DNA from 4 places in the Fructobacillus cardui genome. Region 1 is predicted to be linked to each of the others. Evidence: riboswitches for the same ligand, from Rfam matches in the RefSeq annotation. Region 1 holds a riboswitch; each other region holds the start of a gene.
What was found. A riboswitch is a leader RNA that binds a small molecule or an ion and turns the genes downstream of it on or off. The one in region 1 is predicted to bind thiamine pyrophosphate.

Region 1 (3,280 bases):
TACCAGCAAAGCAAGAGGACAAATTGGCGCAGGCCCTCTATCATGCTTATCAAGAACGTCAACCGCTTGAGATGACTGAATGGGAGAAGGTTGTCAGCAATGATCAAACTGCCTATGCAGTGCAAGACCAATTGATGGAATTGAAAAATCAGCCACTTGGGGGTTACAAGGTCAGTTTGACTAGCCAAGAAACTCAAGATATGTTCGATTCAAACGAACCACTGTACGGGGCTCAGGTGCAGAACCATTTTGTGCAGTCACCAGCCAATCTTTCGTTGAAGAGCGATTTATTGGACCCATTGGCAGAAGTGGAATTGGTCTTCAAGGCCAAGGAAGACTTGCAAGTTACCGATTCTTTGGAAGATTTGCGTCGTAAAACGACTGTAGCAGCTGGTGTGGAAGTACCTGATGCCCGGTTTACGGACTGGTTTCCATCTTTGAGCAAGTACTTAGTCATGGCAGATGCAGCGGTTGGCGGTTTTGTGGTTTATGGACCAGAACGAGAAAGTACATCTTTGACCGTTGCTGAATTTGAGGATGTGAAGGCCTATTTGGCCCATAATGGCGAAGTGGTGGCTGAGGGAAGTTCAGCCGAAGTTTTGGGTAATCCACTTAAATCGTTGCAATGGCTAGTTAAAAAATTGGCAGCGCAAGGAAAGACCTTGCATGTGGGGGAACGAGTTTCCTCAGGAACCTTCCTATTGCCCCCACACCTAACGGAAGGAACCTGGACAGCTAGCTTTAACCATGATTTTGCAGACGTTGTGGTGGCAGTTAGTAAATAAGCAAACAATTTTGAAATATCAGACAGAATAGTTGTCTTTTTCCGCTAAAATGAGTATAATCATTCTCGTTGGGTAATGAGGGTTACCATTATGTTGATAACCTTCATTGTTCAGTCACCCTTTTTAGTGGTTCCAAATTGTTTGTTTCAGTAAACAACAATTGGCCGCACCAATAAATTGGGCGGCCCTTATTTTGAATAAAATCGATCGGGGAGTTTGTGTAATAGACTGAGAGGATGGTAAACCATTGACCCGAACACCTGAACCGGATAATGCCGGCGGAGGAAATCGTATCACTTTTGTAATCGAGGGCTCCGTTTTGGGGTGCTCGATTTTTTCTTTTAAATGAGAAAGGAGTGGTAGTGAATAATTCACGGTGATTTTACCGTGACAGGATGAAGGGGAGCGCCTTGATTCTGAAAAAACAGCGATGGGAAGCCGTGTTCCGGCGTGAGAGGAGACCAATTAGTCTCGACCGAACTTTCTACTAGACAGGGTCTGCCTGACTGGTTTAACCGCAAAAGTGGGAAAGGAGCGCTGTTTTTTTGCTACCCCACTGATTTTAAAAGGAGCGTTTTCAAATGAAGACACAGAAAAAATTATCAACGAAGAAGATGCTAGTAACGGCCTTGTTGGCTGCTTTGGCCTATGTTTTAAATAGCTTTGTCTATTTCCCGGCAATGGCACCCTTCCAACACTTCGTTGATGTCTTAGCCGCTGTTTTGGTAGGGCCATGGTATGGCTTGGCTAGTGCCTTAATTTGTGGTATTTTGCGAATGATGTCAGGTCGGACGATTCAAGCCGTGACGGGCGCTATTTTTGGCCCCATTCTTGGTGGCTTGATTTATCGTAAAACCCACAACCTTTACCTGGTTTTCCTTGGTGAAGTGATTGGAACAGGTATTTTAGGGGCGTTAACTTCTTATCCATTGATGAAAATTTTCTATGGCTTGGACGTCCACAAGTGGTATTACTTTGTGCCATATTACACACCAGCTGCCATTGTGGGTGCTGGGATGGGCTTGGCAGTGACCTTAATTTTTCAGAAGACGGGGCTGCTCAAACGAATGCACGCGAGCTTGGACTAAATAACAACGGCATTTAGAACAAGTCTGGTAAGGGGAGAGTGAGCGATGAGCGGTAAGGAATATTTGATTTTTGACCTCGATGGCACATTAGTTGATTCCATGCCTTTTTGGGAGGATTTAGCAACTGAATTGCTTCACCGACATGGCATTGATCAGCTACCAGCAGACTTGCATGACCGGATTCAAACCATGACTTTGACGAATTCGGCCGTCTTTATACAAGAACTATTTGTCTTACCCGTTACTGCTGAAAGTTTGGCGCAGGAAATGCGAGTTTTGATGGACCAACACTATCGAAATGATGTTCCGCTTAAGGTGGGGGTATATGCGTACTTACAAGGCATGCACAAAAATGGTCGCAAAATTGTTCTGGCAACCGCTAGTAGCTCGGCGTTAGCCAAAGACTGTCTTCGCCGTCTGAAATTACTGCCGTTTTTTGACTTTGTTTTTTCCTGTGAAGATGTTGGGCAGGATAAAACGCAACCCACAATTTACCAGGCTGCTGCACAATATTTTGGCCAGCAACCGAACAAGATTGCAGTCTACGAGGACGCACTGTATGCGGCTTCAACTGCAAAGAGAGCGGGTTTTCTTGTGATTGGTGTCTATGACCATCAGTCAAAGGAAGAGTGGACTGATTTACAAAATTTAGCAGATGAAACGATTGATTTTGCGACTGTAGTAAAAGGAGAAAATAAATGAGTGCAAGTGTAGCGATTCAGGTCTTACCAGCAGCCGAAAATGACCATGAGTTGTGCCGGATGGTCGATGAGGTAATTGCGTATATTCAAAGTACTGGTTTACGTTATGAAGTTGGTCCCTTTGAAACAACGATTGAAGGCGATGATTACAACCAGTTGATGGACATCGTGAAAGAGTGTCAGCGTGTGGCTGTTCGGGCGGGTGCCAAGAAGGTTTCAGCCTATATCAAGGTTGCCTATCAGCCCGATGGTGAAATTTTAACGATTGATCAAAAAATCGGTAAGTACCAAAAATAAAAAAGTCAGACCCGCAAAGGTCTGACTTTTTTGAGCTGATGATGATAGAAGCGCAGCTTTCATTATTGCAAGAGTGCTTCCAAAGTTGGCAAATCTTCAACTACTTGAGTTGGTTTGATTTCTGACGGGCTTTCTTTGTGATTGGGATTAATCCAAATCGTGTCGAGTTGATAGTTTTGGCCACCCAGGATATCAGAAGTTAAGCCATCCCCAATCATTACTGTATTTTCCTTGGTCATTTGCGGGTTGTCTTGGAAAATGCGGTCGAAGAAGGCGGCGTCGGGTTTAGAAGCACCAATCATTTCAGAAGTGAAAATTTGGTCAAAGTACTGGTCTAAGCCAGTTTCCCTGAGGCGAAGGCGTTGAGTAGCGTCTTGGGCATTCGTACCGGCAATAATCGTATATTGAT
Region 2 (3,280 bases), on a different contig from region 1:
CAGCCAAACGTGAAAATGGTAACTGACTAACCGTATAGGTTAAAAAAAAACAGATGAAATCAGTCCCAATTCAGCATGGCTCAGACCAAAAGACCGTTGAATTTCCGGCATCACTGGATTTAAGATTGTTCGATCGGCATAGATAAAAACCCAACCAAGAAAATTAATCAAGATGATTTTCTGTGCTAATGATAGATGAAGCCTTGCCCGTTTCGGCTGGATCATGGCCACTCCTTTCCTTTCTAACCAAGGCTCACACCTGCCAGCGGTGATGATGGTGCAGCCTTTTTCGTCAATATTCGTCCTGGTTTTGCCAGGTAAGCCTTGCGACCAGCCTCAATCGCTAAGTGAAAGGCTTCGGCCATCAGGGGAATGTCCCCCGCTGTTGCCATTGCCGTATTAGCCATGATGGCATCGACACCCATTTCCATTGCTTCGGCCGCTTGACTGGGACGGCCGATTCCGGCATCCACAATAATTGGCAGGTCAATCTCGTCGACCAAAATTTGAATCAAATCTTTGTTTGAAAGGCCCTTATTAGTGCCAATTGGTGCTCCCAATGGCATGACGGCAGCAGCACCTGCATCGACTAATTGCTTTGCAATATTGAAATCAGGCAAGACATAAGGCATGACAATAAAGCCTTCCTTGGCCAAGACTTCGGTTGTCTTTAACGTTTCATAGTTATCGGGCATCAAATACTGCTTATCAGGAATCACTTCTAGTTTAATAAAATCACTCCCACTCAGCTCACGAGCAATTCGCGCCATCCGGATTGCCTCCTCAGCGTTCGTGCACCCCGAAGTGTTTGGCAAGATTGTTGTTCCCTGCGGAATAAAGTTTAAAATGTTTTCCTCAGCTATACTCGTTCGGCGAAGAGCCATCGTGATAATTTCCGCTTTGGCATGGTTAACCGCTGAGTCAATCAGCTCGTATGAGTACTTACCAGAACCCAAAATAAAGCGTGATTCAAACTGGTGGCCACCGATGACCAATGGATCATTTGTCGACATTTTTTACTCCTCTACTGTCTCTTTTTCTAGAATTAAACGTAGGATTTGGTTCGCCTGATGACCCGCACAAATCAGAACACGAGCGGCCATCAAACCTTCTGCTCCCTTGGTTTGGCCATCACCACAAAGGTAAACATGGTTACTTTGCCGGACGGTTTGAATTTGATTAGCGTCGTGAACACCGGCTAAGCCGTTGCCCATCACGATCGGCGTTTCTGGCAAAACCTCTTGCGCCCGCCGTAATAGCATTGCTTTCGCATTTTGATCATCAAAAGCTTCACAGATAATATTGGCACCGGTGAAGAGGTCCAACACATTGTCCTCCGTCACTCGTTCCTGCCAAGTCGTCACCTCAACAAAGGGGTTAAACTCCAGGATGTTTTGTTTCAGGGCCAACACCTTTGGTAAGCCAACCTGGCTTAGCTTAAACTGCTGACGGTTCAAGTTGCTATGTTCAATTTCATCAAAATCAATCAAGGTCAAATGACCAACCCCGGCCCGGGCCAGCGCAATGGCAATATTAGACCCCAATCCCCCTGAACCGGCAATCGTCACATGAGCAGCTGCCAACTTTTCCTGACTGTCAGCTACATTGCGATCCTTCATTTTTAGGTAGACGGATTCCACCGCCTGGCCGTCAATTGCAATCGTTGTCATTTTTCCTAACCCCCACCTACAAAAGCAATAATTGCCACTTTGTCGTTCTCAACCAGCACCGTTTCAGCCAAAGCCGCTTTCGATAAAATTTGACCATTGAGTTCAACAACCACATTGTCCTGATGACGGTTTTGTTCTTCAAGTAAACTCAAAACCGTTCCACCAGCGATGTTGTCAATATGTTCGCCATTAATTGTGACCATCTCTTTTCTCCCTTCTGGGTCTGACCGCCAAAAATCAGTTTTCCCTTGCAGCTGCTATCCCCTTTTGTTAAAAATTGAACAAAAAAGCTGTTTCTACGTCAAAAAACGCAAAAACAGCTTACAAAAAAACTATCATCACTATCTTCCTACGCAGACGTTAATCTAATCAGGTTCAATGGGTATAATCTCAGCCAGTCGGCACCCCAGATAATTCGTATTCAATTTTCGAAATCAATATAACATGGATTTTTTGACATGTCCACTGATGAAACGGGACAAAGTTTCACTGGATTTACTAGACCAATTCTAATAAAATCTTCACCGCTTCTGATTTTTCATTAACAGCATTCAATAGACTAGGTTAATCAACCGACAAATGTTGGATAACACCCAAAAATAGCAGACAAGCCTTTAATCTCCACAGCTTTTTCCGTATAATTGTCTGTAGTAAAGTAATTGGAGGATAACCCAATGGATGATGTTAACAGCCGTTTAGAACAGGGGCAGCAAGGTAATGGTGGTCCCAAGATTAACCCTGATGAACAGCGCCTTTACCTAGGCACTTTTCGTGAACGAGTAGTCGCGGCCGTTAAAGAATCAAAGGCCGACGATAGCCAAGTTCAAGATGAACTCAAGGCACGGATGGCCAACTGGCCAGATACGACCTTACTGATTGACCAGGATGCTTGTGGTGATGCCTACATCAACTACTTGCAAATGGCCGTCAGCACCAATCACCCCTATACCCTTTTATCCGATTTTGAAAGAACAACACAAACTGATAACCCCTACGCGGTCATTCTTGCGGCAAAATCAGCCGTAAACCAGGAATCAATTGACCTGTAACCTGACGAAGCCGGTTTCAACCGGCTTCTTTTTTATCAAGACAAAGCCATACTGATAAAGGAGCCTTCATGCCCGGACAAAAACCACTGGCCTACCGGATGCGGCCAACAAAAATTGAAAAAATCGTTGGCCAAGAAGACCTAGTCGGCGAAAATAAAATCATTTGGCGGATGGTGGAAGCCAAGCGTCTTTCATCAATGATTCTTTATGGCCCACCCGGAACTGGTAAGACTTCGATTGCCTCGGCCATTGCCGGTTCGACAAACTTTGCCTTTCGAGCCCTGAACGCGGCAACCGATTCGCAAAAGGACTTACAGGTCGTTGCTGAAGAAGCAAAAATGTCGGGGACAGTTGTCCTTCTTTTGGATGAAATTCATCGTCTCAACAAGGTCAAGCAAGACTTTCTCCTCCCTCACCTCGAATCGGGCGCGATTATCTTGATTGGGGCAACAACGGAGAACCCATACTTAAACGTCACGCCAGCCATTCGTTCCCGAACCCAAATTTTCCAAGTCCAACCTTTGAGTGACCAAGACATCAAAAAAGCCATCAAACAGGCAT
Region 3 (3,280 bases), on a different contig from region 1:
CGTAATCGCAGCCGAGAGGGTGTCCCCCGTCCCGTGCTTGCTTGACGTTTCAACCTTTTGTCCTTCAAGCCAGAATCCTTCTTCGTTCTCCAGCAAAACATAATCATAAATGATTGGGCCTTCACCATGGCCACCCTTGACGATAACGTTTGGAACCCCTAGGGCCTGAATTTTTTGACCGGCGGTAACCATGCCGTCACGGTTACTAATTTTCATATCGGCTAAGAGTTCGGCTTCGGGAAGGTTTGGTGTTACCAGCGTAGCAAGTGGCAGCAAATGGTTCTTCAAGGCCGCAATGCCAGCTTGGTCAAGCAAGGCCGCTCCGCCCTTGGCAACCATCACGGGATCGACCACGAAGTTCTTTTGTCGGTAGTGACGAATGTTTTTCGCCACCTGAAGAACACGGGCTTCATCGAAGAGTGCCCCTGTTTTTGCTGCACGAACATCAAAGTCAGCCATCACCGAGGCAAATTGTTGGTCAATCACGGCCAAATCAGTTGGATAAGCACCCTGCACACCCAGTGTGTTTTGTGCGGTTAACCCGGCCACTATGACCGTTGAGTAGGTCTTGCAGGCCTGCATGGTCTTGATATCGGCCTGCATACCCGCACCACCACCGGAATCAGAACCAGCAATGGTCAATGCTGTCGGATATTGGTTGGGATCAATCATTTTGTTGCCTCCATTCCCTGCAGGAAGAATTGATTTTCATACTTTGTTGATTGGATAAAAGCAGCTAAGGCTTCCTCTTGCACTTCAGGACTCACTTGTTCGGCCGTCTGATTGACTAAAGCCAACATTGGTCGCGTCAAACCCTTATCAATCCCCCGGTAGTACCCCACCCATGGCATAAATGGGTTGTCTGGCTTAATGAGACCATCCCGAATCAACAAATCAGCTAAGTAGGCATAGTCGTAAGGGCAGGCAGCCAAGGCAACCAAGCCGATAAACGAATCCTTTTGAACTGATTTAGCCATGTGGTTAACGTACTGGTCCGTAACCGTTGCATTTGGATACTTGCCTTCCTGGATGCTCTTATCATCGGTTTGAGCCAAATCCAGTAATATCTTGTGCGCGGCGTATTCCCGGTCATCATCGGCCACTTCGGCATCAATTGTTTGTCCGGTTAATGTCTGGCAAACCTGTTCATACAGTGGCAAATAGTGACCCAGGTAACGGTAATCTTGTTGTACGTAGTAGAGCAGCGCCTCAGGATTAACTTCCCCAGCAATCATTGCTTGGATAAAGGGATTGGCATAAAAATCAGCCTTGTGTTCCTCCATCACTTGCATAAAGCAGTCGGAAAACGGCAGCATCTTCGTCATTTTTTCTCCTCAATCATCAACTTTATTTTGGCAGACTATGGGGTTAGTCGCCATTTAGACAAAATAAAAAGCCCTCAGCCTGAGCTGAGGACTTATGGCCTACTGACGATTACCGAACATGGACAATGTCTTTAGGATTTAAATCCGCTTTTCGAAGTTTCCTGCGACCGTGCTAGCGGCATCAGGTTCAATGGGTATATTCTCAGCTCAGGGCACCCCAACTTTATTTATCACACAAGCAGTATAGCACGGAAATTAGAACCCGTGTGAAAAAACTTCTCAGTGAGCGCTTGCCACACGCTGTGAAATCAGTTATATTATAAGTATACTTACAGATTAATTCTAACACTAAGGAGGTTCCCATGAGCCCTGTCAAAACCGCTTCCCTTTCTCGCTACATGGATTCGACCAATCAGAAATTTTTCAACTTGTATACTGACTGGTTCCGCCAAATGAAATACCGTCTCCGCGAGCTTGACTTAACCCACCCCCAATTCCAAATTTTGGCCACTGTTCATGGCCTGAGTTTACAAAATACCGAGATTACTCAAATTATGGTGGCTAAGGCAGCGGATGTCGATGCCATGACGGCTTCGGCCATTATCACCAAACTGAGCCGTGAAGATCTTTTGGACCGCTATCCTGGCAAGAAGAATCCGCGCTCAAAAGCTCTCTCATTAACCCAAGCTGGTGAGGAAAAATTACAACAGGCCTTAGACATCGTCAATCAATTTGACCAAGACCTCTGGAGCCAATTTGATGCCTCCTTGCCAGAAAGTATTGACCAGGCTCAAGCAGTCGTCAAAACCCACCACTTCTAAGATTGCCGAAGCATCACATCACAAATTGAAAAGAGCCGAGCATACATAATTGTATCCTCGACTCTTTTTTCTTTGGCCCAAAAATCAGCGCTGCGTTTTCTTTTCACACAAGTAAATACCCGTAGCTCAGCCGCTTGCAAGCAAGTATGATGTTTCAAAGCACTTTTTATACACTGATTTCAGCAACGAATGTGCTTGTTAGCCAAGTAATTGGTACCAATCAAAGATGGCTTTGACCTCCTCCATTGGCAAGTAACGAGCAGTCAAAACCTTCGTACTGGCATCAGTTCGGACCACCACGGCAAGGTGGGCTCGCTGATTACGACGAGCTAGCCACCAACTCTGCTTAATGGACAACGATTGAATCTTATCCCAGGCAATATAGGTGGTGATGGTTTCGTAGTTCTTCGCCGTTTTTAAAACAAGAACCTGGCCGTTAACCACTTGGGCGGTTGTCGCCTTCCCCTTATACCAGCCAGCACCGACAACGAAGGACAACACAAGCAAAACCAGTAAAACAACGAGCGGCAACCGTTGGAAAACATAAATCAGGACGGCGGCGAGGGGTAAGGTCCAAAAAAGCCCGTTACGGATCATTGTCAAAATCTGGTAGGTTGAGCTACTGGTCTTTTTGATTGGCTTGCTTGGAAAATTAGGCAACCACTGTGACAAGTAGTGGTCAACAGCTCCTGATTTTACCATTGGAATCAAGGTGGGTACGTTTTTAGAAACCTTGTCTTCGCCATTTTCGTCGGTAATTAACCGCGTCTTGACGGTCGCCAAGCCCAGTGCCTGCCGAAAAATATTTTGGCGGACCTCAACCGTTTGCATCCGGTTAATCGACAGATGCATCGTTTGTCGTTTGAAAAGTCCCCGAGCAATCGTTAAATGACCGGCATCATGGTGAACTTCAAAGCCAAAATACAAGATCACCGTTCGCAAAACGTTAAAAGCAATCACGATTAAGACAAACAGAACCACCAGCAAGACAATCACCAGTGTGCCCAATCCCAGAACATGATTGGTAAATTCCTGCTCAAGCCAACGACTGACTACCTTTTGCTGGTCTAAGTGAACGAACCAACCCAAAAATATAAAAAATTGAAAGATGACTTCCGGCATCGTCACGGCGTA
Region 4 (3,280 bases), on a different contig from region 1:
TTTCAGAACGGAAGACTTACCGACCCCATTTGGACCGGTCAGTAAGGTAATCCCTGCGGCAAAGATTTGCAGGATATCCTGGTCTAAGACCAACCGCTCCCCGTTTTGGATCCGCAGGTTATCAAAACGATAGGCAGTATCTTGTGCTTGGTCGCTTTCCGCGACTGGTTTTAACACCACCGTCTGCTTTTGATAATCATATTGACCCCAGTCATTTTCAGGAACCGATACCAAGGACTTCTCTTTCAACTGATAAAACTGGCTGATTTTGTCGAAGTACCCAGCCGGATCATGATCTGAAACAAAAATGCCGTAGCCCTCCTGACTCAGCTGTTGGAGCAACACCTGGAGGTCTTTTCGCGATTGGCTATCAACGGCAGCAAACGGTTCATCCAACAATAGGTAGTCGGCCCCCAGGGCCAACACTTCCGCCAAAGCAACCTTTTGCATTTCCCCACCGGACAAAGTCACAAAGGACCGGTCGATAAAATCAGTCAGACCAACCTTTTCCAATGCCCAAGCCGTCTTTTGATCAATTTCATCCTTGCCCAATTCAAGGTTTTCCAGTGCAAAAATAAATTCTTCTCGCACCGTCGGCATGGCAAACTGATCATCGGGATTTTGAAAGAGCAAAGCCACTCGCTTGGCCCTTTCATTCGCCTTTAGTGTAGCAATCGCCGCTTGGTCAATTTCGATTTCACCACTGACCTGACCGCCATATTGGGGGTAAAGACCCGCTAAGGCCTTTAACAGAGTTGATTTTCCTGACCCGGAAGGCCCCATTAACAGGGTTAGGGTCTTTTTTTCAAGCGTTAAATTTAAATCATCAATAATGGCTTGATCACGATAAGCCACCGTGAGGTTTCTGGCAGTTATTGCCATTTTTTGTCCTCCTTATTCGTGGGACAACAACTTTGATCGATCCAACAACTTGGCAATCAAGTGTACCAAGACACCTGAGAAGAAGAAGATTGATAGGTAACGAACGATGAACAAAGCAACTAACAAGCTCAGCTTGTAGTGGATGTAACCTGATTTAAAGAGGTCCCAACCAAAGGTGACGACTGTTCCAGTCAAGGTTGACAACCAAAGACCAGCAAACCAGTTCTTATAACCGGTCAAGGCGAAACCAAGCTCAGAACCAATTCCTTGGATAAAGCCAGACAAGAGTGTTCCAACACCATAAGAACCACCTAAGAACATTTCACCGGCAGCCCCGAGCATTTCCCCGATAAAACCTGCACCGACCTTCTTTAAAATGTAAGAAGCCAATGGTCCGGCCATCATCCATACACCAAGCGTGATTTCATTCGTAAAGGCTTGCAATCCAATCACGGCCAAGCCACTGTTAACGATTTGGTAAACCGGATCCATGATCCAGTAAATGACCGAGAAGATAATCCCAATCAAAGCCAGCAAAATCACGTTTTGTAGCGTCCACTTTTGTTTCATTATTCTCTCCTTTGCGTCCAGAGGAACATAAAGGCATTAAAAAAACCACTCGCCTGGGCAGAGTCCAACACGGGTGGTCATAAAAAAACTTGTGTGGATCTTCCTTCGTCGGTCTTAGCCTAACAGGTTCAATGGGTTTAATTCTCAACCAAAATGGTACCCCAGATCGCTATATTCAAATTTACTACTTTATTAGCTTACACTGTCTCTGACCTTTATGCAAGAGCCTTCAAATAAAAAAGTACTCGAACGTCATGTCCGAGTACTTAAATAAAGCTGATTTTTACTTGTTTGCCTTAGCAACGGCAGCCATCGCAACTGATGAAACATAGTTGACTGGTTGACCGAAGTTGGGCTGGAAGAAGAAGTCCGTCATTGACAATTGATCAATTGTCATGCCGTTTTCGATTGCCAATGAAACCACGTTGGCAGCTTGTGAAATGTCATGCTTTGACAAGAAGGCAGCACCAACAATGCGGCGAGTACCCTTTTCCCAAGTCAATGAAGCCTTAACAGGCGTTGTTGACAACATGAAATCAGGACGATAGTCTTCTGAAATTGTCACAGAATCTGCTTCAACACCCTTACGAGCTGCTGATTGAACAGTCAAACCAGTTGCAGCGTAAGCCATTTCGTATAATTCAACAGCTGATGTTGCTTGTGTACCTTGGTAAGCCATCGTTGGTTCTGCAATGTTCTTACCAACCAAGATTCCTTGACGAACAGCATTGGTTGCCAATGGAATATAGTCATCCTTTTGTGTTGGGTTGTAGAAAACGGTTGCTGAATCACCGGCAGCAAAGACATCCGTAACAGAAGTTTCCATGAACTTGTTAACCTTGATGGCGCCGTTTGGCAACATATCAACTTGGTCACGGAACATCGCAGTGTTTGGCAAGAAACCGATACCCAAGATGGCAATGTCAGCTTCGTAAGTACCCTTATCAGTAGTAACCTTGATACCATCAGCAGTGTCTTCAAATCCTGAAACCATCTGACCAAGCGCTAACTTAACGCCATGGTCTTCATAGGCCTTTTGAAAAACAGATGAGAATTCAGGCGCTGTGTTGTTGGCCAACACGCGGTCCAAACCATCAATCAAAGTCACTTCCTTATCGTTGACTGACAATTGTTCTGCCAATTCGGCACCGATATAACCAGCACCAATAACGATTACGCGCTTAACCTTTTCAGTTACTTCTTTCAAGGCGTTGGCGTTGTCCCAAGTCTTTGAGTCAAAGACCTTGTCAGAATCGATACCGGGGATGCGAGGCTTAATGGCACGTGAACCAGTAGTAATGACAATCTTATCGAAAGTTTCTTCTGATTGGGCACCAGAAACCAAGTCCTTGATGTTCAAAGTCTTTGCTTCCAAGTCTGCAGCTTCAACAAGCGTTTGCATGTGCATTGAAATGCCCTGCTTTGCCATTGAATCTGGTGTTTCGTAAAACATCTTGTCAGTTGATGAAACATTGTCACCAATCCAAAGGGCGATTCCACATGACAAAAAAGAAACTGTTTGATTCTTTTCAAACACGTGTACCTCAGCGTCTGGGTGGTCTGCCTTGATCTGCTTAGCGGCAAACACGCCGGCGTGCGTTGAACCAATTACTGCAACTTTCATTAAAAGTGCCTCCTAATATATAGCTATGTGAAAATTGTAATTAAATTTTACCAATAAAACAGTGTTCTGTCAATTACTTATCCAACAGTTTTCAAGAAAGTATCAAATAAAACAAAGGGACAGATAAAGTCGTTCTAATTTATATAAAATTCGGATTTTAGCCCCAAATTAGCCATCTTTACCAGTTATCAAACAATTTCAGCG

Region 2: another riboswitch for thiamine pyrophosphate. It lies ahead of thiS (sulfur carrier protein ThiS); the one in region 1 lies ahead of thiW (energy coupling factor transporter S component ThiW).
Region 3: another riboswitch for thiamine pyrophosphate. It lies ahead of AABI20_RS06565 (TenA family protein); the one in region 1 lies ahead of thiW (energy coupling factor transporter S component ThiW).
Region 4: another riboswitch for thiamine pyrophosphate. It lies ahead of AABI20_RS06520 (ECF transporter S component); the one in region 1 lies ahead of thiW (energy coupling factor transporter S component ThiW).

Annotation. Positions count from the first base shown of each region.
Region 1 covers NZ_CAUZLS010000008.1:21,311-24,590, reverse strand. Annotated here, with positions in the region: gene AABI20_RS07020 (2-keto-4-pentenoate hydratase) at 1-785, shown strand, start outside; TPP riboswitch at 984-1,089, shown strand; gene thiW (energy coupling factor transporter S component ThiW) at 1,367-1,873, shown strand; gene AABI20_RS07010 (HAD family hydrolase) at 1,919-2,575, shown strand; gene AABI20_RS07005 (thiamine-binding protein) at 2,572-2,871, shown strand; gene AABI20_RS07000 (YjjG family noncanonical pyrimidine nucleotidase) at 2,934-3,280, opposite strand, start outside.
Region 2 covers NZ_CAUZLS010000004.1:156,348-159,627, reverse strand. Annotated here, with positions in the region: gene AABI20_RS05255 (MFS transporter) at 1-7, opposite strand, end outside; gene AABI20_RS05250 (hypothetical protein) at 40-225, opposite strand; gene AABI20_RS05245 (thiazole synthase) at 243-1,013, opposite strand; gene thiF (sulfur carrier protein ThiS adenylyltransferase ThiF) at 1,017-1,670, opposite strand; gene thiS (sulfur carrier protein ThiS) at 1,676-1,873, opposite strand; TPP riboswitch at 2,000-2,089, opposite strand; gene AABI20_RS05230 (DUF1694 domain-containing protein) at 2,345-2,719, shown strand; gene AABI20_RS05225 (replication-associated recombination protein A) at 2,788-3,280, shown strand, end outside.
Region 3 covers NZ_CAUZLS010000007.1:38,419-41,698, reverse strand. Annotated here, with positions in the region: gene thiD (bifunctional hydroxymethylpyrimidine kinase/phosphomethylpyrimidine kinase) at 1-672, opposite strand, end outside; gene AABI20_RS06565 (TenA family protein) at 669-1,325, opposite strand; TPP riboswitch at 1,467-1,555, opposite strand; gene AABI20_RS06560 (MarR family winged helix-turn-helix transcriptional regulator) at 1,688-2,146, shown strand; gene AABI20_RS06555 (PH domain-containing protein) at 2,345-3,280, opposite strand, start outside.
Region 4 covers NZ_CAUZLS010000007.1:29,446-32,725, reverse strand. Annotated here, with positions in the region: gene AABI20_RS06525 (ATP-binding cassette domain-containing protein) at 1-882, opposite strand, end outside; gene AABI20_RS06520 (ECF transporter S component) at 895-1,452, opposite strand; TPP riboswitch at 1,536-1,626, opposite strand; gene AABI20_RS06515 (FAD-dependent oxidoreductase) at 1,736-3,076, opposite strand.